DNA from 3 places in the Streptomyces sp. WI03-4A genome. Region 2 is predicted to be linked to each of the others. Evidence: riboswitches for the same ligand, from Rfam matches in the RefSeq annotation. Region 2 holds a riboswitch; each other region holds the start of a gene.

Region 1 (9,774 bases), on a different contig from region 2:
GCCGCGGGTTCCCGGCCGGCGTGGCCCACCCGCGCGGGTTGGCGACGAAGACCTGCACGGTCTCCGCCTTCAGCTCGCGGGCGTACGACAGCCCCACCGTGTGCAGACCGCCGGCCACGGGGACGTGACCGCCGACCGGGTTGCGGGAGGGGCCGGGGGGAGGGGAGACGGAACGGGACCGCTGACTTGTCACCCGTTCAGGGTGTCATGCCTGGCGGGGCCGCCCGGAACCGGTCCGCGAGCGGCCCCTCTCACCGGATGGTGATGGTGATCGTCGACCCCTTGGGCGCCTTCTGGCCGGCGTCCACCGACTGCTTGCGCACGGTGTCCCCGAAGAGACCGAGCAGGCCCCGGTCCTTTTCGACCTTGAAGCCGGCGCCCTCCAGCTGCTTCGTCGCGTCGTCGACCGAGGAGCCGACCACGTCCGGCACCTCGACCATCGGCGGCCCCAGGGACAGCGTCAGCGTCACCGTGTCGCCCTCGGCGGCCTGGCCGTTCGCCGGGCTCTGCTGCGCCACCTGGCCCTTGTCGAAGTCGGAGTGCACCTGCTGCCCCAGGACGCGCACCTTCAGGCCGGCACCCTCCAGGTCCTGCCGGGCGCTGTCGAGGTCCTCGCCGGTGACGTCCGGCACGCCGACGGATCTGCCCTTGCTGACCAGGAGCGCGATCGCCGAGCCCGCGTGCCGCTCGGTGCCCGTCTCCGGGTCGGTGCCGACCACCGAACCCCGGGTGACGCTGTCGCTGAACGCCCGGTTGACCAGCCCCGGCTCGAGACCGGCCGCCTTCAGCCGCGCCCGCGCCTTGGCCAGCGGGACACCCCGCAGGTCCGGCACCTTCACGACCTCGGGGCCCCGGGAGATCACCAGGGTCACCGAGTCGTTGCTGCGGATCCGGGCCCCGGGCTTCGGGTCGGTGCGGATGATCGTGCCGCTCTTCACCGTGTCGCTGTACTCGAGCTTGACCTGCTTGACGTCGAGACCCGAGGCACGCAGCCGGGCCTCGGCCTGCTTCTCGGTCTTGGCCAGCAGCAGCGGGACCTTGGTGAACTGCCCGGAGTTGATGTACCAGACCCCGGCGCCCACGCCGAGGACCAGCAGGACCGCCGCGATCAGCGCGACCGGGCCGCGCCGGGCCCGGCCGGCGCGCCGCCGGGGCGGCACCGGCGGGCTCTCCAGCCGGCTGGTGTGCATGACGGACGCCACGGCCCGGTCGTCCTCGTTGACGGGCAGCGGCCGGGGCACGGTCGGCGAACGCGGGATCACGCTCGTACGGTCCTGCGCGTTGTCGTGCGCCGCGGCCAGCGCCTGCGGCGGCACGGCGTCGAGCTGCTCGGCGCCGAGCGCGGCACGCGCCCGTAGCACCTGGCCGAGCAGCGCCGCCGCGTCGTGCGGCCGGCCGTCCGGGGTGCGCGCGGTCGCCACGGCCACCAGCTCGTCCAGCTCGCGGGCCAGCCCCGGCACGAGCGCCGACGGCGCCGGCACGTCCTCGTGGATGTGCTTGTACAGAATCTGGGCGGGGGAGTCCCCGGAGTGCGGCTTGCCGCCGGTCAGCATCTCGTACAGGACGACACCGCACGCGTAGACGTCGACCCGCGGATCGGCGGTGCCCTGCTCGATCTGCTCCGGCGCGAGGTAGGAGACGGTGCCGAGCACGGCACCCGTGGTGCTGGTCACCGTGTCCACGGACCGCACCAGCCCGAAGTCGGCGACCTTGACCCGTCCGTCGTCGCCTATCAGGACGTTCTCGGGCTTCATGTCCCGGTGCACGAAACCGGCCCGGTGCGCGGCGCCGAGCGCGGCGAGCACCGGCTCCAGGATGTCCAGCGCGGCCCGCGGCTGCAGCGCGCCCCGCTCGCGCAGCACGTCCCGCAGGGTGCACCCGGCGATGTACTCCATCGCCAGGTACACGTACGACCCGTCGGTGCCCTGGTCGAAGACCTGCACCACGTTGGGATGGGCGAGCCGGGCGACCGACTTGGCCTCCCGGATGAACCGCTCCACGAACGACCCGTCGGCCGCCAGCGTCGGGTGCATCACCTTGAGCGCGAGGACCCGGTCGAGGCGGGTGTCCACGGCCCGGTAGACCGTGGCCATCCCACCGACCGCGATCCGCGCGTCGACGCGGTACCGGCCGTCGAGCACCTGCCCGACGAGGGGGTCCTGAAGGGTCGTATCCACGCAAGGGAGTCTACGAGGGCGAACCGGCACTCCCACCCGCTCGGCCGTTCCGGTGACGTAATGCAGCACAGCTGTGACGCACCCGCCGCCGGCCGTGACAGAAGGAGCCGGCCGTGCCGCGTCCGCTACCCGAAGGCGGGCCGCTCCGGATCGAGGTGGGCCCGGCCCGCCACCGGGGAGGACGCCTCGGCGAAGTGCCTGCGCGGGATCCGCCCGGCCAGCCGGGCCAGCCGGCCCGCCTCGACCGCGTGCTTCATGGCCGCGGCCATCGTCGTGGGCCGCTGGGCCCGGGTGACGGCGGAGGCCAGCATCACCCCGGCGCACCCCAGCTCCATCGCCAGCGCCACGTCCGAGGCGGTGCCGGCGCCCGCGTCCAGGATCACCGGTACGCCCGCCCGCTCGACGATCAGCTCGAAGTTGTGCGGGTTGCGGATGCCGAGCCCGGACCCGATCGGCGAGCCCAGCGGCATCACCGCCGCACAGCCCACGTCCTCCAGCTTGCGGGCGAGCACCGGGTCGTCGTTGGTGTACGGCAGCACCGTGAACCCGTCGTCGACCAGGGTCTCCGCCGCGTCCAGCAGCTCCACCGGATCCGGCAGCAGGGTCCGCTCGTCGGCGATGACCTCCAGCTTGACCAGATCGGTGCCCAGCGCCTCCCGGGCGAGCCGGGCGGTCAGCACGGCCTCCCCGGCGGTGAAGCAGCCCGCAGTGTTCGGCAGCACCCGGATGCCCAGCCGCTGGAGCACCGACAGCACCGAGCCGTGCACGGACGGGTCGACCCGCCGCATCGCGACGGTGGTCAGCTCGGTGCCGGAGGCGACCAGCGCCCGCTCCAGCACCTCCAGGCTCGGCGCGCCGCCGGTCCCCATGATCAGCCGGGAGCCCAGCGGCAGCCCGCCGAGGACGAAGGGGTCGTCTGCCATGGCTCAGCCTCCCTGGACGGCGGTGAGGACCTCGACGCGGTCCCCCTCGGCGAGGGTCGTGGCCGCCCACCGCGTGCGCGGGACGACGGTCTCGTTGACGGCGGCGGCCACCCCGGAGGGCGCCGCGGTGAGGGTCCTGACGAGGGCGTCCAGCGCGGTGCCCGGGGCGACCCGCCTCGGCCGCCCGTTGACGGAGATGTTCATGCGGGCTGCTCCACGAGGACGGCGCCGAAGCGCCGGGGGGTGAACGGCCGGGCCTCGGGCGGCAGCTCCCCGCTCGTCAGGACCTCGGCCATCACGTCCCCGGTGACCGGGGTGAGCAGCACCCCGTTGCGGTAGTGCCCGGTGGCCAGCAGCAGCCCGTCGAGCCCCGACGGGCCGAGCAGCGGCGCGTTGTCCGGGGAGCCGGGGCGCAGACCGGCCCGGGTCTCGGTGAGGGGCAGCTCGGTGATCCCCGGCACCAGCTCGTGCGCGTCGCGCAGCAGCTCGTACACGCCCCCCGCGGTCACCGTCGTGTCCCAGCCCAGCTCCTCGCTGGTCGCGCCGACCACCAGCTCGCCGTTCTCCCGGGGCACCAGGTAGACCTGGCTGCCGCGTACCACCGCCCGCACGGTCCGGTTCAGGAAGGGCGCGCAGCGGCGGGGCACGGTCAGCCGCAGCACCTGCCCCTTCACCGGCCGCACCGGTGGCAGCACCTCGTCCGGCACGCCCGCCAGACGCCCGCTCAGGCTGCCGCCCGCGAGCACCACCCGGCCCGCGACCAGCGCGGTGCCGTCCGCCGTGGTGACCCCGGCGGCCCGGTCCCGCACGACGTCGAGCCGCTCGGCCCACGCCCGGTGGAACACCACCCCGGCCCGCTCACAGGCGGCCACCAGGGCCGACGCCAGCCGCCGCGGGTCGATCTGGTGGTCGCCGTCGACCCGCAGGCCGCCGCGCACACCGGGCGCCAGCATCGGCTCCAGGCGCCGGCAGTCCCGGCCCGACAGCCACTCCGACTCCAGGCCCGAACGCTGCTGGAGCGCGTGCAGTTCGCGCAGGTGGGCGCGGTCGTCGGCGTCCAGCGCGACGGCGAGCGTCCCGCAGCGGCGGTAGCCGAGGTCGTGACCGGTCAGCTCGGTCAGCTCGGCCGCGAAGTCCGGGTAGCGCCGGGCGGACTCCAGGTTCAGCGCGAGCAGCGTCTCCTCGCCGTAGTGCAGTTCGGTGACCGCGGCCAGCATCCCCGCCGCGACCCGCGCGGCCCCGCCGCCGGGCTCGGGGTCCACCACGGCCGTGGCGAGCCCGCGCTGCACGGCACGCCAGGCCGTGACCAGACCGATGATCCCGCCCCCGATGACGAGGACGTCGGACGTACGTGACGACATGGGCGTCCAGCCCCTCCCTTCGCCGGCATGACCCGGATCAGGTTCGTACGGTCGGAGGCCGCCAGCCTCCCTCTCAGCCCGGTGCGTCCGGGCTCCCGCGAGTGCTTGTACGGTGGCCACCCTAGCCCGCACGGCACGTCACTCGTAAGGGAGCCCCGCGCATGGCCCGCTCGCTCGACGGACTCGTCCTGGCGCCGGTGGCGGACCAGGCCCCGGGCCAGGTGGGGACGCGCACCCGGTTCGCGTACCACGAGCGGGACGGCGCCGTCTGGGCCGATTACACCGGCGGCGACGTCGTGCGCGGCCATCTGGTCGGCACCCGCGAGGGCGACCGGCTGGACTTCCGGTACGTGCAGCTCAAGCGGGACGGCACCACCTCCTCGGGGCACTGCGTGTCGGCGGTCGTGGAGCTGCCGGACGGGCGGGTGCGGCTGGAGGAGACCTGGGAGTGGGAGTCCCAGCCGGGGGCCGGGACGAGCATTGTGGAACAGGTCACCGAGCACGCCCCCTGACTGACGTTTCGTCAGTTGTCTATGGTGATCGGGTGAGCGAGCAGACACCGCAACAGAGCACGTCACAGCCGGGACGCGTGGTCGTCGTCGGCGCCGGCATGGCCGGGGTGCAGACCGCCGTGGCCCTGCGGGAGCAGGGCTACACGGGCACGGTCACGCTGATCGGCGCCGAGCCCCACCAGCCGTACGACCGGCCGCCGCTGTCCAAGGCCGTGCTGCTCGGCACGGCCGAGGGCTCCGCCTTCGACGTCGACTTCGAGTCCCTCGGCATCGAACTGCGGCTCGGCTGCGAGGCGCTGGGCGTGCGCCCCGCCGACCACGAACTGGACACCGAGGCAGGCCCCGTCGCGTACGACGTCCTGGTGCTCGCCACCGGCGCCGAGCCGGTCCGGCTGCCGGGCACCGAGGGCGTGCCCGGCGTGCACCTGCTGCGCACCCTGGACGACGCCGAGCGGCTGCGGCCCGTCCTCGCGGCCCAGCACCACATCGTGGTCGTCGGCGCCGGCTGGATCGGCGCCGAGTTCGCCACGGCCGCCCGCGAGGCCGGCTGCGAGGTGACCGTGGTGGAGGCCGCCGACCGGCCGCTGGCCGGCGCCCTGCCCGCCGAGGTCGCCGCGCGCATGACCGCCTGGTACGCCGACAGCGGCGCCGGGCTGCGCACCGGCGCGCGCGTGGAGCGCGTCGAGCCCGGCCTGGTGGAGCTCGCCGACGGCACACGGCTGCCCGCGGACGCCGTCGTCGTCGGCATCGGTGCCCGCCCGGCTACCGGCTGGCTGGCCGGCTCCGGCATCGAGCTGGGCGCGGACGGCGAGGTGGTGGCCGACGCCCACCTGCGCACCTCGGCCGAGGACGTGTACGCGGTCGGCGACTGCGCCTCCTTCCCCTCGGCCCGCTACGGCGCCCGGCTGCTCGTCCACCACTGGGACAACGCCCTGCAGGGCCCGCGCACGGTCGCGGCGAACGTCCTGGGCGAGCTCCCGGTGACCTACGACCCGGTGCCGTACTTCTGGTCGGAGCAGTTCGGCCGGTTCGTCCAGTACGCCGGCCACCACGCCGCGGCCGACCGCACGGTGTGGCGCGGCGACCCGGCGAGCCCGGCCTGGACCGTCTGCTGGCTGCGCGAGGACCGCCTGGTGGCGCTGCTGGCCGTCGGCAGGCCCCGCGACCTGGCCCAGGGCCGCCGCCTGATCGAGTCCGGCCGCCGCATGGACCCCGAGGCCCTGCCCGACCCGACCCGCCCGCTGAAGGACGCCACGGCCGACTGACCGGCGCCCCGCGAGGGGCACGGGGAACGGCGCCACCAGCCACGACGGCGCCCGCGTGACGCCCGCGGACGCACCACGCCACATCGCGGCCGGACCGGCGGAGCGCCTAGGCTGGTTCCCGTGACCGAGATTGACGCAAAGATCGATGCTCTCGTCCCCGCCTGGCTCACCCTCCCCGACATCGCCGAACAGCTCGGCGTCGAGGTGACGCGTGTGCGGCAGCTGGTCAAGGAGGGCCAGCTCATCGCCGTACGCCGTGGTGAGAACCGGGCGCTGCACGTCCCCGCCGCCTTCATCGACGGGGACAAGGTCGTCAAGGGCCTGTCCGGCACCCTGACGCTCCTGCGGGACGACGGCTTCACGGACGAAGAGATGATCGAGTGGCTCTTCACCCCCGACCCCACCCTGCCCGGCACGCCGGCGCAGGCCCTGAGCGAGAATCGCGGCACGGAGGTGAAGCGCCGCGCCCAGGCGCTGGCCGTCTGATCCGCACCGCATTCCGGGCGGCGTACCGGCCACGGCCCGTACGCCGCCCGCTCGCACGCCCATGGACACCCATGGGCACCGACCACGGGGGGACCCGCCCATGTCCGACGCCGCCCGCGCCGAGCTCGCCGACGCCCGCCTCTACCTCTGCACCGACGCCCGGGAGCGGCAGGGCGACCTCGCCGCGTTCCTGGACGCGGTCCTGGCCGGCGGTGTCGACGTCGTGCAGCTGCGCGACAAGGGCATGGAGGCGGGCCGGGAGCTGGAGCACCTGGAGGTGTTCGCCGACGCCTGCGCCCGGCACGGCAGGCTGCTCGCGGTCAACGACCGGGCCGACGTCGCCCACGCCGCCGGCGCGGACGTGCTCCACCTCGGCCAGGACGACCTCCCGGTCCCCGCGGCCCGCGCGATCCTCGGCCCCGACGTCCTGATCGGCCGCTCGACGCACGCCGAGTCCGAGGCCGCAGCGGCCGCCGTCCAGGAGGGCGTGGACTACTTCTGCACCGGGCCCTGCTGGCCCACCCCCACCAAGCCGGGTCGGCACGCCCCCGGCCTGGACCTGGTCCGGTACACCGCCGGCCTGGGCACCGAGCGCCCCTGGTTCGCCATCGGCGGCATCGACCTCGGCAACCTGGACGAGGTGCTGGAGGCGGGCGCCCGGCGGGTGGTCGTGGTCCGCGCGATCACCGAGGCCGACGACCCGGGAGCGGCCGCGGCGGAGTTCGCGAAGCGGCTGCGGCAGGCGTCCTGACCGCCGCTCGCCGGGGCCCTGTCCACGTTTTTGTCCAAGGGATGGACAGGAAGCCGACAATCCGGGCAAATTTCCCGCATTCGGTTGGGGTGCCGCCCACCCCTGGCTAACCTGCGGGTATGGCCCTCGGAACCGCATCCACCAGGACTGATCGCGCACGCACTGTGCGTGACATCCTCGCCACCGGCAAGACGGCGTACTCGTTCGAGTTCTACGCGCCGAAGACCCCTAAGGGCGAGAAGAGCCTGTGGAACGCGCTCCGCCGGGTCGAGGCGGTGGCCCCCGACTTCGTCTCCGTGACCTACGGCGCCGGCGGGTCCACCCGCGCGACCACGGTCAAGGAGACCCAGCAGATCGTCGTGGACACCACGCTCACGCCGGTCGCCCACCTCACCGCCGTGGACCACTCCATCGCCGAACTGCGCAACATCATCGGCCAGTACGCGGACGCGGGCATCCGCAACATGCTGGCCGTGCGCGGCGACCCGCCCGGCGACCCGATGGGCGACTGGGTGCCGCACCCGCGAGGGCTGACCTACGCGGCCGAACTCGTCCAGCTCATCAAGGAGTCGGGCGACTTCTGCGTCGGGGTCGCCGCCTTCCCGGAGATGCACCCGCGGTCCACCGACCCGGACACCGACGTCGCCCACTTCGTGGACAAGTGCCGTGCGGGGGCCGACTACGCCATCACACAGATGTTCTTCCAGCCGGAGTCGTATCTGCGGCTGCGCGACCGGGTCGCGGCGGCCGGCTGCGAGACCCCCGTCATCCCCGAGGTCCTGCCGGTCACCAGTGTGAAGATGCTGGAGCGGCTGCCCAAGCTCAGCAACGCGCACTTCCCGGACGCCCTGAAAGAGCGGATCCTCACAGCGAAGGACGACGCGGCGGCGGTACGCTCCATCGGTATCGAGTTCGCCACGGAGTTCTGCGCCCGGCTGCTGGCCGAGGGAGTGCCCGGACTGCACTTCATCACGCTCAACAACTCCACGGCGACCCTGGAAATCTACGAGAACCTGGGCCTGCACCACCCCCCGCAGGCCTAGACCGGCCGCACCGCGGTACGACACACTGCGTAGCGGCCACTGGGAGAGGGGCGTACATGGGCTGGACGGTCCTCTACATCGCGTTCGGCGTCGTCGCACTGTGGTTGCTGGGCGAGGTGCTGCTGCAGTACAAGGCGAGGCTGCGCTGGCGGCTGCTCGCCTTCGCGGGCTTCCTCGGCGTCGTCGTCGGCGTGCTGATGCCGTCGGTGCTCGTCATCGGCGCCGGTGCCATCGCGTTCGCGATCGGCCAGACCTACGTCACGCTGTCCTTCCGCCGCGGCTTCGCCTCCGGCTGGGCCGTCAAGCGTCCCGAGGCCGAGGCCGAGGGCACCGGCAGCAAGCGCCGGCGCGGCAGGGGCGCCCGGCACGAACCGGCCCTGGAGGTCTCCGGCCTGGAGGCCGCCGACGCCGGGGACGGCCTGGACGCCGACCACGGCCCCGACCTCGGCTACGGCGAGGACGACCGCGACGACGTGTTCACCCCGGCCCGCCAGCCCGAGCAGACGGCCGCCGAGAGCACCGCCGTCTACGCGCCGCAGCCGATGCCCGAGGACACCGGCTCCTACGGCGTCTACGGCGACGGCGCCTACGCGGCCGCCGCCCAGCAGCAGAGCGCCGACCAGTCCTACGCCTACGACTACTCGGGCTACGCCCAGCAGGGCTACGGCTACGACAACGGCCAGCAGGGGTACGCCAACTACTCCGACCCCTACATCGGCACCCAGTCCTACGGCGGCGCCTCGTACGACACCGGCTACGAGCAGCAGTACGGCCAGCAGGGCTACGGCCAGGACACGTACACAGGCGGCGGCTACGGCGAGACCCCGGCCGGCGGGGTCTGGGTCCCGCAGCAGCGCAGCGACGAGACCTACGGCGGCGAACTCCCGCAGGAGCAGCCGTACCCCTACCAGGGCAACGAGCAGCGCCCGGGCGCCGGGTACGACGAGCAGTACCGCTTCTGATCCGTGCCCGGGGCCCGCTCCCCGATCACTGCGAGCCCCGGAAGTCCGGTCCCTCCACGATCAGTCCCGCCACCAGCGCGCCGGACATCCCGGCGTGCGGCAGCCCGCCGCCCGGGTGCGACCAGCCGCCGACCGTGAACAGGCCGGGCAGCCCGGTGCTGTTGCCGGGATGCAGCAGGCGCCCGCCGGCGGCCGCGAGCGCCGGGGCGGGCAGCGCACCGCCCGGCGCCCCCGTGACCTCCTCGACGGAGGCCGGTGTGCGCACCTGAGTCCACAGGACGCGGTCCCGCAGTC
Region 2 (9,774 bases):
AGCGCCACAACGTCAAGACCTTGGCAACGACTTCAACATCTTGTTGAATTGCGCGCCATGCAGATACGGATCTCCTGGCCCTCGGGGCACCTCACCGCGCCCCTGGACGACACACCGACCACGCAGGCCCTCGCCAAGGCGCTGCCGCTCTCCTCCACCGCTCACACCTGGGGCATGGAGGTCTATTTCGACACATGTGTCGCTGTTTCACGTGAAACGGACGCCCGGGAGGTCGTAGAGCCGGGCACCGTGGCGTTCTGGACGGATGGCGACGCCCTCGCGCTCCCCTATGGGCCCACGCCCATCTCACGGGGCGACGAGTGCCGGCTGGCGAGCCCGTGCAACGTCCTGGGACGGGTGGACGGGGACGCCCAGATCCTGGCGAGCGTGCGCGAGGGTGACCCCGTGCGCGTCGAGTCGGTGGACGAGTAAGGCCCCGCACCAGGCGGGGCCCTCCTCCGAACCGGTTTGGGAACGTCTTACGGCACCCGTCAGCTCTTCTCAGATCTCCTTGCGGAACGCTTCCGCCACCTTCAGGAAGATGTCGTTCGCCTCGGTCTCCCCGACCGTCACCCGCACACCCTCACCCGGGAACGGCCGCACGACCACGCCGTGCTCCTCACAGGCAGCCGCGAAGGCGACCGTGCGCTCCCCCAGCCGCAGCCACACGAAGTTGGCCTGGGTCTCGGGCACCGTCCAGCCCTGAGCGCGCAGCGCGTCGACCACGCGCGTGCGCTCGCACACCAGCGAGCCGACCCGGCCCAGCAACTCGTCCTCGGCCCGCAGGGAGGCGATGGCCGCCTCCTGCGCAAGCTGGCTGACACCGAACGGCACCGCCGTCTTGCGCAGCGCCGCCGCAACCGGCTCGTGCGCGATGGCGAAACCGACCCGCAGGCCGGCGAGGCCGTACGCCTTGGAGAACGTGCGCAGGACACAGACGTTGGGACGCTCCCGGTACAGCTGCACGCCGTCGGGCACCTCGGGGTCGCGGATGAACTCCCGGTAGGCCTCGTCCAGCACCACCAGCACATCACTGGGCACCCGGTCGAGGAACCGCTCCAGCTCGGCCCTACGCACCACCGTCCCGGTCGGGTTGTTGGGGTTGCAGACGAAGATCAGACGCGTCCGGTCAGTGATCGCTTCCGCCATCGCGTCCAGGTCGTGCACATCGCCCGGCGTCAACGGGACCTGCACCGAGCGGGCACCACTGACCTGCGTGATGATCGGGTACGCCTCGAAGGACCTCCAGGCGTACATCACCTCGTCGCCCGGGCCGCTGGTCGCCTGGATCAGCTGCTGGGCCACTCCCACCGAGCCGGTTCCGGTGGCCAGGTGGGAAAGCGGGACGCCGAAGCGGTCCGACAGCTCGTTCATCAGCCCGGTGCAGGCCATGTCCGGGTAGCGGTTGAAGTCGCAGGCGGCCGTCGTGACGCTCTCCAGGACCCCGGGCAGCGGCGGATAGGGGTTCTCGTTGGAGGACAGCTTGTAGGCGACCGGCCCGCCGGCCGCGGCGGGCTTGCCCGGCTTGTAGGTGGGGATCCCCTCCAGCTCGGCGCGCAGCTTCGGGCTCGTCTCGCTCACCGCAGTCCTCCTCGCGACCACCGGCGGACCGTCAACGCCGCCGGCTTCCAATACTGCTCACCTTATGAGGATTCGGCGCCCGTGCGAACAGGTGCGGGACAGCAAGAGGCGAACCTCATGCGCCCCACCGGCATCACGGGCATCACCGCCCGAAGATGTACGTATCGGGGGCGCGCTCTACATATATCTACGCGCCGGTGGCTCGCGCCGTAGCGCGCATCACCCGTGAAGGTGAGTTGAGACCTCTTCGAGACATCCGGCACTTGGCAGGCCCATGCGCGTCGACACAACACGTCCTCGCATGAAAGCGCTCAAGTGCCTTGTTTTCTCAGGTAGTTGACCCGGTATGGCCATGCAGAAACGTGCCTGTCAACGCCTGCATATGCGTCCGCCCTACCCCACCGCATGAGCCCTACTATCGGCTCGCCATGACAGCAGCAGGGAAGCACCAGGTGAGCCGCGCGGAAACCTCACGTCGAGGCAGTCGGCCGGGCCGGGCAGGCATCAGAGACGTCGCCGCCGCCGCCGGGGTCTCCATCACGACCGTCTCCGACGCCCTCAACGGCAAGGGCCGGCTCCCGGACGCCACCCGGCGCCATGTCCGCGAGGTGGCCGACCGGCTGGGGTACCGCCCCTCGGCCGCCGCCCGCACCCTCCGTACCGGCAAGTCCGGGCTGATCGGCCTGACCGTGACGACGTACGGGGATGAACCTTTCACCTTCACCGAGTTCGCCTACTTCGCCGAGATGGCCCGGGCCGCCACCTCCGCCGCGCTGGCCCGCGGCTACGCCCTGGTCATCCTGCCCGCTACCTCCCGGCACGACGTGTGGTCGAACGTGGCACTGGACGGCACGGTCGTCATCGACCCCTCCGACCAGGATCCGGTGGTCAGCGAGCTGGTCCGGCAGGGGCTTCCGGTCGTCTCCGACGGCCGCCCGGCCGGCAGCCTGCCGGTCACCGCCTGGGTCGACAACGACCACGAGGCCGCCGTCCTCGGCATCCTGGACCACCTCGCCGCCGCAGGCGCCCGCAGGATCGGCCTGCTCACCGGCACGACGACGGACACCTACACCCATCTGTCGACCACCGCCTACCTGCACTGGTGCGAGCGCGTCGGCCAGGACCCGGTCTACGAGGCCTACCCGGCCCACGACCCGTGCGCGGGCGCCGTCGCCGCCGACCGGCTGCTCGCCCGCCCCGACCGGCCCGACGCCGTCTACGGCCTGTTCGACCCCAACGGCACCGACCTGCTCGCCGCCGCCCGCCGCTACGGCCTGCGCGTCCCGGAGGACCTGCTGTTGGTCTGCTGCAGCGAGTCCACCGTGTACGCCAACACCGAGCCGCCCATCACCACCCTCTCCCTGAAGCCGCGCCGGATCGGCACGGCGGTCGTGCAGCTCCTCATCGACGCCATCGAGGGCGTCGAATCGGACCACACCGTCGAGCAGGTGATACCGACGGAGCTGATCGTGCGCACCTCGTCCCAGCGACGCCCCCCGCGCACGACGGTCAGCCCGCCGCGGGCCCCGGAGAAGGGCTAGCGGGGTCTCCCGGCGCCGGACGGGGCGCCCGGTCCGCACACCGCGCGCCCCCCTGTGCGCCCTCGCACCACGTGCCGGGCGCCGCACCGCCCGGCCGACACGTCCCGGGCAGCCGGTAGAACCCCGGCCCAAACGGGGCGAAAGCCGCGGCGAACCGGAGTCCTGTTCCGATTCACCACCCCTGGGTCATCACACGGCGCTACGCGCATTCCTATGATGGGCGCACGACACCGCGGGGCCGCTGCGACCAGGCAGTCCGGAGCGGTGCAGCTGCGGCGCGATGGTGGAGGGGTCTGATGACTCAGGGGGCCGGTCAGGGACCCGAGGTGGAGCGGACGGCGACGTTGCGCGACTTCCGGGTACCCGCGTACGTCCACGAGACCGGTCCGTACGTCCACGACCTGCCCGGCGACACCGTCCCCGTCGTGGACGAGGCGTACCCCGAGGGCTACACGCCCACCCAGCGCGACCTGCCCGTCATCAACCGCGGCGACACCCTCCAGGTGCCCGTGGAGCCGGCCGCCGCGGCTCCCGCCCCGGTGGCCGCGACCGGCCCCGGCCCGCTCTACGTCGTCGGTGACGTCCACGGCTACCTGGACGAACTGACGGCCGCCCTGCGGGAGAAGGGCCTGATCGACGCCGCCGGCCAGTGGTGCGCGGGCACCGCCCGGCTGTGGTTCCTCGGCGACTTCACCGACCGCGGCCCCGACGGCATCGGCGTCATCGACCTGGTGATGCGGCTGTCCGCCGAGGCGGCCGCGGCCGGCGGCTACTGCAAGGCCCTCATGGGCAACCACGAGCTGCTGCTGCTCGGCGCCAAGCGGTTCGGCGACACGCCCGTCAACTCCGGTGCGGGCACCGCCACCTTCCAGGCGGCCTGGCTGCTCAACGGCGGCCAGAAGACCGACATGGACCGCCTCCAGGACCACCACCTGCAGTGGATGGCCCGTCTCGACGCCGTCGAGGAGGTGGACGGCTACCTGCTCGTCCACTCCGACACCACCGCCTACCTCGACTACGGCGACTCGATCGAGGCGGTCAACGACACCGTCCGCGAGACCCTGACCCGCAACGACGCCGACGAGGTCTGGGACCTGTTCCGCAAGTTCACCAAGCGCTTCTCCTTCCGCGACGAGGGCGGAGCCGACGCCGTGCGCTCCCTGCTCGACATGTACGGCGGCACCCGCGTCGTTCACGGCCACAGCCCCATTCCGTACCTGCTCGGCGAGGTGGGCTCCGAGGACGACACGGAGGAGGGGGGCGACCCCGTCGTCGTGGGTCCGCACGTCTATGCCGAGGGACTCGCCATCGCCATGGACGGCGGCGTCACCATGGCCGGGAAACTGCTGGTCCAGCAACTTCCCCTGGACGCCTGACGGTTCACCGGGCCGACGGGCCCGGACGCATGCCCGCAGGTGGGCATGGTTTTTCCGCAAACCCCCTGTCACCGTGTGCCGTCACGGCTCTACCATCGGACTATCCGTAGCAGGCTCCCCTCCGTTTCTGCCCGACGGCTCGCCGGCGTGCGAGCCCCCAGCCCTACGGAGCATCGGGGGATGCACATGAACAGCGTTCCGCAGCACCTGCTGAGCGAGGACCGCCAGGAATTCGAGCGGATCCTCGATGAGGCGCTGCGCTCCGCCCCACACCGACCGGAACTCGCCGCTGTCGGACAGCGGCTCAACCCCGAACAACTACGCACCATGGCGCTCAACGCCACCGCGCTGATAGCGGCCGCCGCGGCGACCGAGTACCAGCACTACGTGAAGGCCCGGGAGGAACTGCGCCAGCCGGCGCCGGCCACCGCTCCCGCCGACCGCGACTCCGTCTCCGCAGGTCCGGGTCCGGACGCGCTCGGCCTGGCCGCCGGCCTCGGTGAGGCGGCCGAGACGACCGGAGCCGGGGCCATCGCCGTGATCGCGGTGCTGGCACCCGTCCTCGCCGGCACCGCCGCGGCGATCTTCCTGCTCGTCGGCTACATCCTGAAGATGCTGGACCCCGGCCAGGCCTTCGCCCGGACCATGCTCACCGCGGGCTGGACGTTCGGCGCCATGGCCGCGGCCGCCATCCTCGTCGCCGCGGTCGCCCTGGTGCTCACCGCCCTGCGCAACAACGCCTCGGACGAGGCCGGGGCGCCCGGCGCGGTGAGCGAGGAAGTCGCCAGGGCCAGAGACGCCTGGCGCGAGGCGCTGCTGGAGCGCGGCATCCTGCCGTTCCTGCGGGACGCGCTCGCCCAGCCCGACACGGCCGCCCTGCACCGCGCCGCTCCCCAGCCCCCGACCGGCCGCATGCCGCGCCTGGGCTACGACCGGCCCGGCTTCAGCAGTCCCGACGACGGCTCCGCCTCCGGCCGTCCGAGCTTCACCAGTCCCGACTACACGAGCCCCGACTTCGGCGGCCCGGACCACCAGCCGGAATAGCCCGCGGCTCGTGCCCCCGCCCAGGGGCGCGGGCCGAACGGGGTTCCCCCGTAGCGCCCCGCGGCGGCGCCGCGTCCGGGGAGGCCCCGGAAGCAGCGCCCGCCCCAGGGCCTCGTCAGTCCGCCAGCGGCAGGTACACCCGGTTGCCCGCGGCCGCGAACTCCTTCGACTTCTGAGCCATGCCCTCCTCGATCTCGGCCTGACTGCCGCCGTGCTCACGGCGGATGTCCTGCGAGATCTTCATGCTGCAGAATTTCGGCCCGCACATCGAGCAGAAGTGGGCCGTCTTGGCGGGCTCGGCCGGCAGCGTCTCGTCGTGGAACTCCCGCGCCGTGTCCGGGTCCAGCGCGAGATTGAACTGGTCCTCCCAGCGGAACTCGAAGCGGGCGTCGGAGAGCGCGTCGTCCCACTCCTGGGCGCCGGGGTGCCCCTTGGCGAGATCGGCCGCGTGCGCGGCGATCTTGTAGGTGATGACGCCCGTCTTGACGTCGTCGCGGTTGGGCAGGCCCAGGTGCTCCTTGGGCGTCACGTAGCAGAGCATCGCGGTGCCCCACCAGGCGATCATCGCGGCGCCGATGCCGGAGGTGATGTGGTCGTACGCCGGCGCGACGTCCGTGGTCAGCGGGCCGAGCGTATAGAACGGAGCTTCATCGCAGATCTCCTGCTGAAGGTCGATGTTCTCCTTGATCTTGTGCATCGGGACGTGCCCCGGGCCCTCGATCATCGTCTGTACGTCAAAACGCCTGGCGATCCGGTTGAGTTCCCCGAGCGTGCGCAACTCCGCGAACTGGGCTTCGTCATTGGCGTCGGCGATCGATCCCGGCCGCAGGCCGTCGCCCAGCGAGTACGTGACGTCGTAGGCGGCGAGGATCTCGCAGAGCTCCTCGAAGTTCTCGTACAGGAACGATTCCTTGTGGTGCGCCAGGCACCACGCGGCCATGATGGAGCCGCCGCGCGAGACGATGCCGGTCTTGCGGCGGGCGGTGAGCGGCACGTACGGCAGGCGGACGCCCGCGTGGACGGTCATGTAGTCCACGCCCTGCTCGGCCTGCTCGATGACGGTGTCCTTGTAGATCTCCCAGGTCAGTTCCTCGGCCTTGCCGTCGACCTTCTCCAGTGCCTGGTAGAGCGGCACCGTGCCGATGGGGACGGGGGAGTTGCGCAGCACCCACTCGCGGGTGGTGTGGATGTTGCGGCCGGTGGAGAGGTCCATGACGGTGTCGGCGCCCCAGCGGGTCGCCCAGGTCATCTTCTCGACCTCCTCCTCGATGGAGGAGGTGACCGCGGAGTTGCCGATGTTGGCGTTGACCTTCACCAGGAACCGCTTGCCGATGATCATCGGCTCGATCTCCGGGTGGTTGACGTTGGCCGGCAGCACCGCGCGCCCTGCCGCGATCTCCTCGCGGACCACGTCGGGATCGACGTTCTCCCGGAGCGCGACGAACTCCATCTCCGGCGTGATCTCGCCCCGGCGTGCGTAGGCGAGCTGGGTGACCGCCTCGCCCGCGCGGCCCCGGCGCGGCTGGCGGGGACGGCCGGGGAAGACCGCGTCCAGGTTGCGCAGTCCGCCGCGCGGTGCGGTGTGCTTGATGCCGTCGTCCTCGGGCCGGACGGGACGGCCCGCGTACTCCTCGGTGTCGCCGCGGGCGATGATCCAGTTCTCCCGCAGAGGTGCCAGCCCCCGGCGGACGTCGGTGTCGACGAGTGGATCGGTGTACGGGCCCGACGTGTCGTACAAGGTGACCGACTGCCCGTTGGTGAGGTGCACCTGACGGACCGGCACGCGCAGGTCGGAGCGGGTGCCCTCGACGTACGCCTTGTGCCAGCCGATGGACTTCCCGGCCTCCTGGGACATGTCGTCCTGGACGGAGGCAGGCGTGCGTGCGTCCTTGTTGGTCATGAGACCTACTCCCTACGCCGGCATTACCCGGTAACAGGTTCGGCGGTCGACGCAGCGGCTTCCGTCCATCGATGCTCCCCGTGAAACACGTTCCACGTGAAACATCGCGTATACGGAGGTCAGCGCCCTCTCAGCCCGGTGCTCCGAGCTCCCGCGTGTGCAAAGGTGCCTCCACGCTAGCGTCAACTCGGGCGCGGTGAACAGAGGGCCTCTCTCGTTCTTGCGATGATCGGGCGGTGACCACCATGGACCAGTACCCCTATCCGCCGTCCGAGCCACCGCGCGAGGGCGGCTCCGGGCAGGGCGACGGACACGGCCATGACGGCCACGTACCGCGTGGTGGGCCGGTGCGGGCCCATCCCGACGACCGGGGCGCCGTACATCACCAGAGACCCGCACACCCCGTCCCAGGGCCTGTCCCGGGCCCCGGTCGTGACCCCGGGCACGGCCCGGCGCACGGTCATGCCCCGGAACCCGGTCACGGACATCCACACGACCAGGGCCCCGGTCAGGGCCACAGCCACGGTCACAGTCACAGTCATGGGCCGGCCGCCCCGGTCTCGAAGCACCTGCGCAAGGTCATCGCGGCCGTCCTGATCCCGTTCACCGCGGCGGTCGTGGTCGGCCTGGTGGTGCTGTGGCCCGGGGGAGCGCCATCGCACGAGCGCACCGGCGTCGGCTTCGACCGCCAGACGCAGCAGGCCACCGTCGCCCAGGTGGTGGAGGTCAGCTGCAGCGCGGTCAACGCCTCGGGGGGCGGCGGCGCCGCGACCGGCGGCACCGCCGGGACCACGGGCGGTACCACTCCGCAGAAGGAGAAGGGCACCTGCAAGAAGGCCACGGTCCGGGTCGACACCGGCAAGGACAAGGGCCGTACGTTCACCGAGATCGTGCAGCCCGACCAGACACGGCAGTTGCACCAGGGCGAGAAGGTCGTGGTCGCCTACGAGCCCTCGGCCCCCAGGGAACTGCAGTACTCCGTCACCGACGTGAGCCGGAAGGTCCCGATGGCCCTGCTCGCGGGGATCTTCGCGCTCGCCGTCGTGGTCGTGGGCCGCCTGCGGGGCGTCATGGCGCTGGTCGCACTCGCCGTGAGCTTCCTGGTGCTCACCCTGTTCATCCTGCCGGCGATCCTCCAGGGATCGAACCCGCTGCTGGTGGCCGTGGTCGGGTCGAGCGCGATCATGCTCATCGCCCTCTACATGTGCCATGGCCTGTCCGCCCGTACGTCGGTCGCGGTGCTCGGCACGCTCGTCTCCCTTCTGCTGATCGGCGTCCTCGGCTCGGAGTTCATCGACTGGGCCGCGCTCACCGGCAACACGGACGACAGCACCGGTCTGATCCACGGCCTGTACCCGTCGATCGACATGAGCGGTCTGCTGCTGGCCGGCGTCATCATCGGATCGCTGGGCGTCCTGGACGATGTGACGGTGACCCAGACCTCGGCGGTCTGGGAGCTGCACGAGGCCAATCCGGCGATGGGCCGGCGCGGACTGTACCGGGCGGGCATCCGGATCGGCCGCGACCACATCGCCTCGGTCGTCAACACCCTGGTCCTCGCCTACGCCGGTGCCGCGCTCCCGCTGCTGCTGCTGTTCTCGATCGCGCAGAGCAGCGTGGGCACGGTGGCCAACAGTGAGCTGGTGGCCGAGGAGATCGTGCGCACGCTGGTGGGGTCGATCGGCCTGGTCGCGTCCGTCCCGCTCACCACCGTGCTGGCCGCCGTGGTGGTGTCGGCCGACCGGCCGGGACCCGCGAAGGCGGCCCCGGGGACGGAGGCCGCTCCCGTGCGCGCCGGCCGGGGCCGTCGCCGGAAGCGGTGAGCCGGGGGGCGCCCCCCTGAAGAAGCGTTCCTGCACGGCGTCACGCGCTCCCGCGCAGGCCCGGACGCGGCTCGGCGGACACCGCCGCACCCCGCTCCGCAGGCGCCTCAGCCCGCGCTCTGCTCCTCGGCCAGGATGCGGTCCAGCGCCTCGTCGAGGTGGGCGTCGAAGTCCGCCAGCGCGCCCTCCTGGCCGAGCGGGACCAGCTTGTCCGTGCGGTCGAGGAAGGCCACCAGCGGCGGCGTCGAGGAGCGGAACAAGGCGTGGTCGCAGCCGACCTGAAGCCGGATCAGCACCTCGCCCAGCACCTCGGCGTCGGCGGGAGCGATGTGCACGTCGCCCTCCCCGCACGGCCGCCCCACTCCGTCGATCAGCAGCTCACGGCCGAAGGCCCAGGTCACCGGGGCGTCACCGGGGAGGTGGAAGGTGAGCCGCACGGCATAGGGATCACAGGTCTCGTAGCGCAACTCCACCGGAATGCGGAAGGAGAGCTCCTCGGACACGAGAAA
Region 3 (9,774 bases), on a different contig from region 2:
CGCTTGTTAGGTAAGGCTTGCCTGCCTTAGTTTCTGAGGGCTTCCTGCGCACGTCAGACCGGAGTTTCCATGTCCAGCGGCAACATCGCCCTGCTCGGAGCCATCGCAGGCTTCACCATCTACCTCGGCCTCCCTCTCGGACGCCTCCGCACACCCACACCCCGGCTCAGGGCCGGCCTCAACGCCGTCGCCGTCGGCATCCTGATCTTCCTCGTCTGGGACGTACTGACCCATGCCTGGGAGCCCGTCGACGAGGCGCTGGGCAAGCACGCCTGGGGGACCGTGGCGTCCGGGGGCATCACCCTGGTGGCGGGTCTGACGATCGGACTCGCCGGGCTCGTTCACTACGACGGCTGGATCGCCCGCCGCCGCGAGGCCGCTGCCCGGCCCGCGGGTCCCGGTGCCGCCGCATCCACCGAGCTGGCGCCGAGGACCCGCAGCCAGGCGGCATCACTCGCGCTGATGATCGCCACCGGCATCGGCCTGCACAACTTCGCCGAGGGCCTCGCCATCGGCAACTCCGCCGCCCAGGGAGAGCTCTCCCTCGCCCTGCTGCTGATCATCGGCTTCGGCCTGCACAACGCCACCGAGGGCTTCGGGATCGTCGCCCCGCTCGCCGCTGAGGGCGAACGCCCATCCTGGGTCAGCCTGCTGTGGCTCGGCCTGATCGGCGGCGGTCCCACCTTCCTGGGCACTCTCGTCGGCCAGCACCTGGTCAACGACACGCTCTCGATCGCCTTCCTCGGCCTTGCCGCGGGCTCCATCCTCTACGTCGTCATCGAACTGCTGGCCGTCGCCCGCAGGACCGGACTCAAGACCCTCACCACCTGGTGCATCCTGCTCGGCCTCCTGCTCGGCTTCGCCACCGACGCGATCGTCACGGCCGCAGGCGCCTGAGACGCGAAGTCTCCCACCCGGTGCCTTCCGCGCGGCCCACCGGCGAGGCCACCGGTCGGCAGCCCTTCGGCGTCTTCCCGCGTACAGATGGCGTGCCGAACGCCATAGCGCCGGCGGAGATCACATCTACGCCGCAGGGAATGGACCCTCCGGTCCTCGGGGGCGCCGTGTGGGATGAGGTCTCCTGGCACGCGGACAACAACCAGGTCAGGGGTCGCCTCGATGAGCGGCAGCCCGGCCGACGAGTGATCATTCCTGGGCCGTCCCCGGGCCGTCCGAGGTCGCTCAGCAGCGACTGACGGCGTCTGCTGACGACCGTCGTAGCAGGCGACAGCCGCAGGTCACCGAGTTTGATCTGCGACACTGGTAACGCCATGCCTAATCCCGGAGAACTCACCTTTGTCGCGCCGCGCGGAGCCAAGAAGCCGCCGCGGCATCTTGCCGATCTCTCGCCTGCCGAGCGCAAGGACGTCGTGGCCGAGATCGGTGAGAAGCCGTTTCGCGCCAAGCAACTGTCGCAGCACTACTTCGCGCGGTACGCGCACGACCCGGAGCAGTGGACCGACATCCCCGCCGGGGCGCGCGGCAAGCTGCAGGAAGCGCTGTTCCCCGAGCTGATGACCGTCGTGCGGCATCTGTCGACCGACCAGGGGACGACCCGCAAGACGCTGTGGCGGCTGTTCGACGGGACGCTGGTCGAGTCCGTGCTGATGCGCTACCCGGACCGGGTGACGATGTGCATCAGTTCGCAGGCCGGGTGCGGGATGAACTGCCCGTTCTGCGCGACCGGACAGGCGGGGCTCGACCGCAACCTGTCGACCGCCGAGATCGTGCACCAGATCGTCGACGGCATGCGCGCGCTGCGCGACGGCGAGGTGCCCGGCGGCCCCGCGCGGCTCTCCAACATCGTCTTCATGGGGATGGGCGAGCCGCTCGCCAACTACAAGCGGGTCGTGACGGCCATCCGGGCGCTCACCGACCCCGCGCCCGACGGGCTCGGGCTCTCGCAGCGCGGGATCACCGTGTCGACGGTCGGGCTCGTGCCGGCCATCCACCGGTTCGCCGACGAGGGCCTCAAGTGCCGGCTCGCGATCTCCCTGCACGCCCCCGACGACGAGCTGCGCGACACCCTCGTCCCCGTGAACACGCGGTGGAAGGTGCGCGAGGTGCTCGACGCCGGGTTCGAGTACGTGGAGAAGTCCGGGCGCCGGCTGTCCATCGAGTACGCCCTGATCCGCGACATCAACGACCAGGCATGGCGGGGCGACCGGCTGGGCCGGCTGCTCCGGGGCAGGCCGGTGCACGTCAACCTCATTCCGCTGAACCCGACGCCCGGGTCGAAGTGGACCGCCTCACGGCCCGAGGACGAGAAGGCCTTCGTCGAGGCCATCGCGGCGCACGGGGTGCCGGTCACCGTCCGGGACACCCGTGGTCAGGAGATCGACGGTGCCTGTGGTCAGCTCGCCGCCACCGAGCGGTAACCTGACCCGGTCAGTACATCTTCATATTCCGACAGGGGAGCGCCACAGCGCTGAGAGTGCGGCAACCGGGCCGCAGACCCTCTGAACCTCGCCCAGGTCATTCTGGGTAGGAAGTTCGGTCACCACTCAAGCTGTTGCGCCCTGCCCGGGCACCCTCGCGGAGCCCGGGCGGGGCCGCGTCTCTTCCTGGCCAACCCCCAGGAGGACAATCAGTGCACCACAAGACCTTCGTGGCCGCGGCGGCCGGGCTCGGCATGGTCACCATGTCCGCGCTCACCGGCTGCGGGTCGACGGACGCCAAGGAGTCCACGGACTCCAAGACCGTGACCCTGGTCAGCCACGACTCGTGGGCCGTCTCCAAGAACGTGCTCAAGGACTTCGAGAAGCGGTCCGGGTACAAGGTCAGGGTCCTCAAGAGCGGCGACGCCGGCCAGGCCGTCAACAAGGCGATCCTGACCAAGGACAACCCGCAGGGCGACGTCTTCTTCGGCGTCGACAACACCCTGCTGTCCCGTGCCCTCGACAACGGCCTCTTCCAGCCGTACGCGGCCAAGGGGCTCGGCACGGTCGGCGCCGAGTACCAGCTCGACAAGGCCAAGCACCGCGTCACCCCGATCGACTTCGGCGACATCTGCGTCAACTACGACAAGGCGTACTTCGGCGAGCACCGTCTGAAGCCGCCGCAGACCTTCGCCGACCTGGCCAAGCCCGCGTACAAGAACCTCCTCGTCACCGAGAACGCCGCCACCTCCTCGCCCGGCCTCGGCTTCCTGCTCGGCAGCGCCGCCAGCTACGGCGACCAGGGCTGGCCGGACTACTGGAAGAAGCTCAAGGCCAACGGCGTCAAGGTCGTCGACGGCTGGGAGCAGGCCTACTACCAGGAGTTCTCCGGCTCCTCGGAGGGCAAGAAGGCCGGCGGCGACCGCCCGCTCGTCGTGTCCTACGCCTCCTCGCCGCCCGCCGAGGTGATCTACGCCAAGAAGCGCCCCAGCACCGCCCCGACCGGCGTGGCGGGCGGCACCTGCTTCCGGCAGATCGAGTTCGCCGGGCTGCTGAGCAACGCGCACAACACCAAGGGCGGCAAGGCGCTCGTCGACTTCCTGCTCTCCAAGAAGTTCCAGCAGGACATGCCGCTGAACATGTTCGTGTACCCGGTGGTGAAGGGTGCGACCGTACCCGCCGAGTTCACCGAGTACGGGCCGGTCGCCAAGAACCCGGAGACCCTGGCCCCCGGGAAGATCGCCGCCAACCGTGACCAGTGGGTCAAGTCGTGGACGTCGCTCGTACTGAAGTAGCCCCCCGCGGGGGCGGCCGCACGAGGAGCGCGGCGCGGCTCGGCCTGATGGCCCTGCCCGTCGCGTTCTTCGCGGTGTTCTTCGCCTGGCCGGTGGCCGCGATCGTCGCGCGCGGACTGAAGGTGGACGGCGGCTGGCAGTTCGGCCGGATGGCGGACGTCGTCACCCAGCCGGACATCCGGCACGTGCTGTGGTTCACCACCTGGCAGGCCCTGGCCTCCACCGCGCTCACCCTGCTGCTCGCGCTGCCCGCCGCCTATGTCTTCGCCCGCCTCGACTTTCCCGGCAGACAGCTGCTGCGGGCGGTCGTCACCGTCCCGTTCGTACTGCCGACCGTCGTGGTCGGGACCGCCTTCCTCGCCCTCGTCGGGCGCGGCGGGCTGCTGGACGAACTGTGGGGCGTACGACTGGACACCACGGTCTGGGCGATCCTGCTGGCGCACGTCTTCTTCAACTACGCGGTCGTCGTCCGCACGGTGGGCGGGCTCTGGGCCCAGCTCGACCCCCGGCAGGAACAAGCGGCCCGGATGCTCGGCGCCTCCCCCCTGCACGCCTGGCGGAAGGTCACCCTGCCCGCGCTCGCGCCCGCCGTGGCCGCCGCCGCGCTGATGGTGTTCCTGTTCACCTTCACCTCCTTCGGCGTTGTGCAGATCCTCGGCGGTCCCACCTTCTCCACCCTCGAAGTGGAGATCTACCGGCAGACCTCCGAGGTCTTCGACCTGTCGACGGCCGCCGTCCTCACCCTCGTCCAGTTCGTCGCGGTCGGTGCGATCCTCGCCGTGCACGCCCGGACGGTACGGCACCGGGAGACCGCGCTGCGCCTGGTGGACGCCGCCACGACCGCCCGCCGGCCGCGCGGTGCCGGGCAGTGGGCGCTGCTCGCCGGTGTCCTCACCACCGTCGTCCTCCTCATCCTGCTGCCGCTCGCCGTGCTGGTCCGGCGCTCGCTCGACGCACCAGGGCTCGGCTACTACCGGACGCTGACCGACTCCGACGGCGGCACCTTCCTCGTGGCACCGCTGCACGCCGTGTGGACCTCGCTCCAGTACGCGGCCGCCGCCACCGCCATCGCCGTGCTCATCGGCGGTCTCGCCGCCGCCGCGCTGGCCCGCCGGGACGCGGGGCGGCTGGTACGGGGCTTCGACGCGCTGCTGATGCTGCCGCTCGGCGTCTCCGCCGTCACCGTCGGCTTCGGCTTCCTGATCGCGCTCGACAAGCCGCCGCTGGACCTGCGCCAGTCCTGGATCCTGGTGCCGCTCGCCCAGGCGCTGGTCGGCGCCCCCTTCGTCGTACGGATCATGCTGCCCGTGCTGCGCGCGGTGGACGGACGGCTCAGGGAGGCGGCGGCCGTGCTCGGCGCCTCGCCCTGGCGGGTGTGGCGGGAGGTCGACCTGCCGCTGGTGCGGCGGGCGCTGCTGGTCGCGGCCGGGTTCGCGTTCGCCGTGTCGCTGGGTGAGTTCGGGGCGACCGTGTTCATCGCCCGGCCCGACAACCCGACCCTCCCGGTCGCCGTCGCCCGGCTGCTGAGCCGGCCCGGCGACCTCAACTACGGGCAGGCGATGGCCCTGTCCACGATTCTGATGGTGGTGTGCGCGGCCGCGCTGCTGGTCCTGGAGCGGCTGCGCACCGACCGGACGGGGGAGTTCTGATGCTGCTGAGCCTCGACGCCGCGACCGTGCGCTTCGGCGGGCGGCCCGCGCTCGACGCGGTCGACCTCGGCGTCGCCGAGCACGAGGTGGTGTGCGTGCTCGGGCCCAGCGGCAGCGGCAAGTCGACCCTGCTGCGGGCGGTGGCCGGGCTGCAGCCCCTGGACGGTGGACGGGTGCTGCTCGACGGCCGGAACCAGGCGGGCGTGCCCGCGCACCGCCGGGGCGTCGGGCTGATGTTCCAGGACCACCAGCTCTTCCCGCAGCGGGACGTCGGCGGCAACGTGGCCTTCGGGCTGCGGATGCACGGCGTGCCGAAGGGCGAACGGGACGCCGAAGTCGGGCAGTTGCTGGACCTGGTCGGGCTCCCGGGGGCGGCCCGGCGTGCGGTGACCGCGCTGTCCGGGGGAGAGCAGCAGCGCGTGGCCCTCGCCCGGGCACTCGCGCCCCGCCCCCGGCTGCTCATGCTGGACGAACCCCTCGGCCAGCTCGACCGCTCGCTGCGGGAGCGGCTGGTGGTCGAACTCCGCGAGCTGTTCGGCCGGTTGGGCACGACCGTGCTCGCCGTCACCCACGACCAGGGCGAGGCGTTCGCGCTGGCCGATCGGGTCGTGGTGATGCGGGACGGCCGTATCGCCCAGTCCGGGACGCCGCTGGAGGTCTGGCAGCGCCCGGCGGACGCGTTCGTGGCCCGCTTCCTAGGCTTCGACAACGTGGTCCCGGCGACGGTCGCGGACACGGCCGCCGACACCCCCTGGGGCAAGCTGCCCGTCCCCGACGGCTCCGCCGAGGGCGCCCGGCACCTGCTCGTACGGCCCGCCGGGGTACGGCTCGTGGCGGTCGACGAGGGGCTGGCCTGCACGGTGACCGCCCGTACCTTCAAGGGGACCCATGTGGCCGTACGCCTCCAGCCCCGGGACGGCGGCCCGCGCCTGGAGGCGGCCTGCGCGCTGCGGGACGCACCGGCGGTGGGGGACGTGGTGGGCGCGCAGTTCGACGTGGCCGAAATCGTCGTGCTCGGATGATCACCGCGACCTAGGGTAAGGGGCATGGCCCTGCTCGCACATGACCGTTACTGTGACGAAATCGCCCACCAAGTAGCCCAGTTGAGGGCTGTGGTGGTCTCCGGCGCGGATCTCGCCGGCATCGTGCCGACCTGCCCGGACTGGTCGCTGGAAGACCTCGTCCGCCACATGGGGGGCGCGCTGCGCTGGGTGAACGCCCTGGTGCGCGAGCGGGCGCAGGAGGACATCCCGTTCGACCGGATCCCGCTGTGCGGGGGCCCGCAGGAGCGGGGTGACACGGCCGCGCTGGACGCGTGGCTGGGCGCGACCGGCGACCTGGTCGTGGAGGCGCTGCGCGAGGCCGGTCCCGACACCCAGGTGTGGAGCTGGGCCGGCATCCCGACCTCCGGCTTCTGGGCCCGGCGCATGGCCCACGAGATCACCGTGCACCGCGCCGACGCCACGCTCGCCGCCGGGCTGCCCTACGCGGTCGCGCCGGACATCGCCGCCGACGCGCTCGACGAGTGGCTCCAGGTCGTGGAGTGGGTGCAGCGCACCGCCTCCGATCCGTCGGCCGCCGAACTGCGCGGCCCGGGCCGCACCATCCATCTGCACGCCACCGACACCGACCCCGGCCTGAACGCCGAATGGCTCATCGAGCTGGGTGAGGACGGTGTCGCCTGGCGGCGCGGCCACGAGAAGGCCACCGTCGCCCTGCGCGGCGCGCTCACCCCGCTGCTGCTCGCCTTCTACCGACGCCTGCCGCTGGACGCCCCCGGCCTCGAGGTGCTGGGCGAGCGCGAGGTACTGGAGTTCTGGCTGGAGCGAACCTCGTTCGGCTGATCCGCTCCGCGGCTGATCCGCTCCGCGGCGAGCACCGTCCGCCGGCGGCGCGCCGCGCGCCGGTCGCCTGCCGCGCGCTCTCCGTCCGCCGGCTGTCCGCTCCTCGGCGACCGTCGCCGGCTGTCCGCCGGTTGCCTGCTTGCCGCCCGCCGACCGCGCGCTCTCCGTCCGCCGGCCGTCATCCGGTCGTCCGCCACTCGCCGACCGCCGCCGGCTGTCCGCCGACCACCGCGGGCTGTCCGACTGCCGTCGGCTGTCCGCCGGGCGTTCCGCCAGCCGCCGGGTGCGCGGTGCCTGCCCGCCGTCCGCGGGCTGTCCTCCGCTCGCCTGTCTGTGGGCCGCGGGCCGCCCGTCGGCCGTGCGCTCCCGTTCCGCCGTCCGCGGGCCGTCATCCGGTCGTCCGCCACTCGCCGACGGCCGACGCGGGCTGTCCGACTGCCGTGTCCGCCGGGCGTTCCGCCAGCCGCCGGGTGCGCGGTGCCTGCCCCTGGTCCGCGGGCTGTCAGCCGGTCGCCCGCCGCGCGCTGACTGCCCGGCGGCGTCCGCCAGCCGGTGGCCGCCGCCGCCCGCCCGTTGTCCACCAGCCGTCCGCGGGCTGCTCGCCGGTTGCCTGCCTGCTTGCCGCCCGCCGCCCCACCCGCCGCCTGCCGTCCGCCCACCCGACGTCCGCCGCCCGCGCACCCCCGCCGGACACACGACCGCGGCCCGTCCCCCGGGGATAGGGGGACGGGCCGTGGCCTTGTACGAGCGGTGGTGCCGGGGTGGCGCGAGGCGGAGCGTCAGCTGCCGGCCTTGGCCCCACGGCGGCGCATGCCGAAGTAGACCGCGCCACCGCCGACGACGACCAGGGCGCCCGCGACACCGGCGATCAGGCCGGTGTTGGAGTTGGCACCGGTCTCGGCGAGGTTCGAGTCACCGGTCGCCGGGGACGGCGCGTTGCTGGCCGGGGCCGCCGGGGCGGAGCTGGTGCTCTCGGAGGCCGACGGGGTCGGCGTCGAGGCCGGGGTGGACTTCGACGGCTTCGGCGTCGGGGAGGCCGGCGCGCTCGGAGTCGAGGACTCCTCCTTCTTGCAGGCCGTGGACTGCGTCACCAGGTTCGGCGTGACGTCGTCGTCGACACGGCCGGCCTTGACGTGGATGCGGTAGGTGGCGTCGGGCTTCCAGTCCTCCTGGAAGGTGACCGTGGTGCCGTCGGCGGAGCCCTTGACCTTCTGCGGCTCACCGACCTGCTTCGCGTCGGCACCGTTGTTCTCCAGGAACACGGTGATCTCGGCGGGGGTCGCGGAGGCGTCGTAGTCGGTCACGACGATGACGCCCTTGTCGCCGTCGCACTTGGCTTCGGCCTTGAACTCGCTGATGTTGCACGCGAGCGCCTGGCCGGCGACGCCGAGGGCCAGAGCGGCGGTGGCGGAGGCAACACCCAGGATGCGCACGGAACGGCGTGCACTGCGGCGGGTTATGGACAACGTTTGTCCTTTACAGAGTGCAGAACTGCGGGGGGTTTCGAGAGAGTTGAGACACCCGGTCGAGGCGAGGCCCCAACGCCCCCTGGAGTCTCACAGGTTTATAAGCGCTCCATAAGAGGTGTCAATGCATATGCCCGCAGCCCCCGTTGACTTTACCTCCTTATTACCTGCAGAGACGTTTCAACGCCTCGGGAGCCTGCTCGATCCGGTCAACGAGGGTGATACGGGACTCCATCGCCCGTCCCGCCGCAAGTGACCGCAGCAGCGGCCACGCCGGCAACTCACGCGTCCAGTGCCCCTCGTCCACCAGCACCATGGGCGTGGGCTCGCCCCGCGACTCGTAGTAGTTGGGCGTCGCGTTGTCGAAGATCTCCTGTACGGTGCCGGCGGCACCCGGCAGGAACACCACACCGGCGCCCGACCGGGCCAGCAGGCCGTCCTCGCGCACGGAGTTGGCGAAGTACTTGCCGATGTGCGCGGCGAAGGCGTTCGGCGGCTCGTGGCCGTAGAACCAGGTGGGGATGCCCACCGACTCCCCGCCGCCGGGCCAGCGTTCGCGCACCTCGAAGGCGGCTCGCGCCCAGTCGGTGACGGACGGCCGGAACGAGGGGGACTTGGCGAGGACCAGCAGCGCCTCTTCCAGCATGCCGTCCGCGAACGGTGCCGCGTACGCCCCGAGGTTGGCCGCCTCCATGGCGCCCGGCCCGCCGCCGGTGGCGACCGTGAAGCCCGCGCGCGTCAACTGCCGTCCCAGGCGGGCGGCTCCGGCGTACTCCGTGGTGCCACGGGCCATCGCGTGTCCGCCCATGACGCCCACCACCCGCGCGCCGTCCAGGAGTTCGTCCAGGGCGTCGGAGACGGCGTCGTCGTGGATCGCGCGCAGCATCGAGGCGAGGATGTCGCCGTCGCTCCTGGTGCGCTGGAACCAGGCGTAGGCCCGGGCGTCCGGGGTCGCCTCGTAGCCCGCGCCGAGCGAGTCGAACAACTCGTCGGGCGTGTAGGCGAATCCGCGGTACGGGTCGAAGGGGAGTCCGGGGACGGGCGGGAACACCAGGGCCCCGGACGCGCCGACGTGGGAGGCCGCCTCGGGCTCCATCGGGCAGCCGAGGAAGACGGCTCCCGTGGTGTCGACGGTGAGCAGG

The links. Region 2 has a riboswitch for thiamine pyrophosphate ahead of thiC (phosphomethylpyrimidine synthase ThiC). Riboswitches for the same ligand answer to the same signal wherever they lie in the genome.
Region 1: it holds a riboswitch for thiamine pyrophosphate, as region 2 does, so the genes downstream of both, thiO (glycine oxidase ThiO) here and thiC (phosphomethylpyrimidine synthase ThiC) in region 2, are expected to answer to the same signal.
Region 3: it holds a riboswitch for thiamine pyrophosphate, as region 2 does, so the genes downstream of both, PV343_RS22255 (thiamine ABC transporter substrate binding subunit) here and thiC (phosphomethylpyrimidine synthase ThiC) in region 2, are expected to answer to the same signal.

Annotation. Positions count from the first base shown of each region.
Region 1 is NZ_JARAUO010000040.1:15,983-25,756, reverse strand. Features, by position in the region: gene PV343_RS31175 (deoxyribonuclease IV) at 1-193, opposite strand, end outside; gene pknB (Stk1 family PASTA domain-containing Ser/Thr kinase) at 252-2,177, opposite strand; gene PV343_RS31165 (thiazole synthase) at 2,303-3,100, opposite strand; gene thiS (sulfur carrier protein ThiS) at 3,104-3,304, opposite strand; gene thiO (glycine oxidase ThiO) at 3,301-4,461, opposite strand; TPP riboswitch at 4,459-4,570, opposite strand; gene PV343_RS31150 (hypothetical protein) at 4,623-4,973, shown strand; gene PV343_RS31145 (NAD(P)/FAD-dependent oxidoreductase) at 5,006-6,238, shown strand; gene PV343_RS31140 (Rv2175c family DNA-binding protein) at 6,359-6,724, shown strand; gene thiE (thiamine phosphate synthase) at 6,825-7,475, shown strand; gene metF (methylenetetrahydrofolate reductase [NAD(P)H]) at 7,595-8,518, shown strand; gene PV343_RS31125 (hypothetical protein) at 8,575-9,480, shown strand; gene PV343_RS31120 (NAD(P)/FAD-dependent oxidoreductase) at 9,506-9,774, opposite strand, start outside.
Region 2 is NZ_JARAUO010000026.1:50,472-60,245, forward strand. Features, by position in the region: gene PV343_RS24505 (cyclophilin-like fold protein) at 58-432, shown strand; gene hisC (histidinol-phosphate transaminase) at 502-1,581, opposite strand; gene PV343_RS24515 (LacI family DNA-binding transcriptional regulator) at 2,010-3,122, shown strand; gene PV343_RS24520 (metallophosphoesterase) at 3,419-4,498, shown strand; gene PV343_RS24525 (hypothetical protein) at 4,679-5,542, shown strand; gene thiC (phosphomethylpyrimidine synthase ThiC) at 5,658-7,442, opposite strand; TPP riboswitch at 7,435-7,607, opposite strand; gene PV343_RS24535 (YibE/F family protein) at 7,679-9,265, shown strand; gene PV343_RS24540 (SsgA family sporulation/cell division regulator) at 9,373-9,774, opposite strand, start outside.
Region 3 is NZ_JARAUO010000022.1:50,046-59,819, reverse strand. Features, by position in the region: gene PV343_RS22265 (ZIP family metal transporter) at 70-897, shown strand; gene rlmN (23S rRNA (adenine(2503)-C(2))-methyltransferase RlmN) at 1,272-2,378, shown strand; TPP riboswitch at 2,402-2,509, shown strand; gene PV343_RS22255 (thiamine ABC transporter substrate binding subunit) at 2,591-3,673, shown strand; gene PV343_RS22250 (iron ABC transporter permease) at 3,721-5,322, shown strand; gene PV343_RS22245 (ABC transporter ATP-binding protein) at 5,322-6,344, shown strand; gene PV343_RS22240 (maleylpyruvate isomerase family mycothiol-dependent enzyme) at 6,369-7,166, shown strand; gene PV343_RS22235 (LAETG motif-containing sortase-dependent surface protein) at 7,946-8,599, opposite strand; gene PV343_RS22230 (Rossmann fold nucleotide-binding protein) at 8,796-9,774, opposite strand, start outside.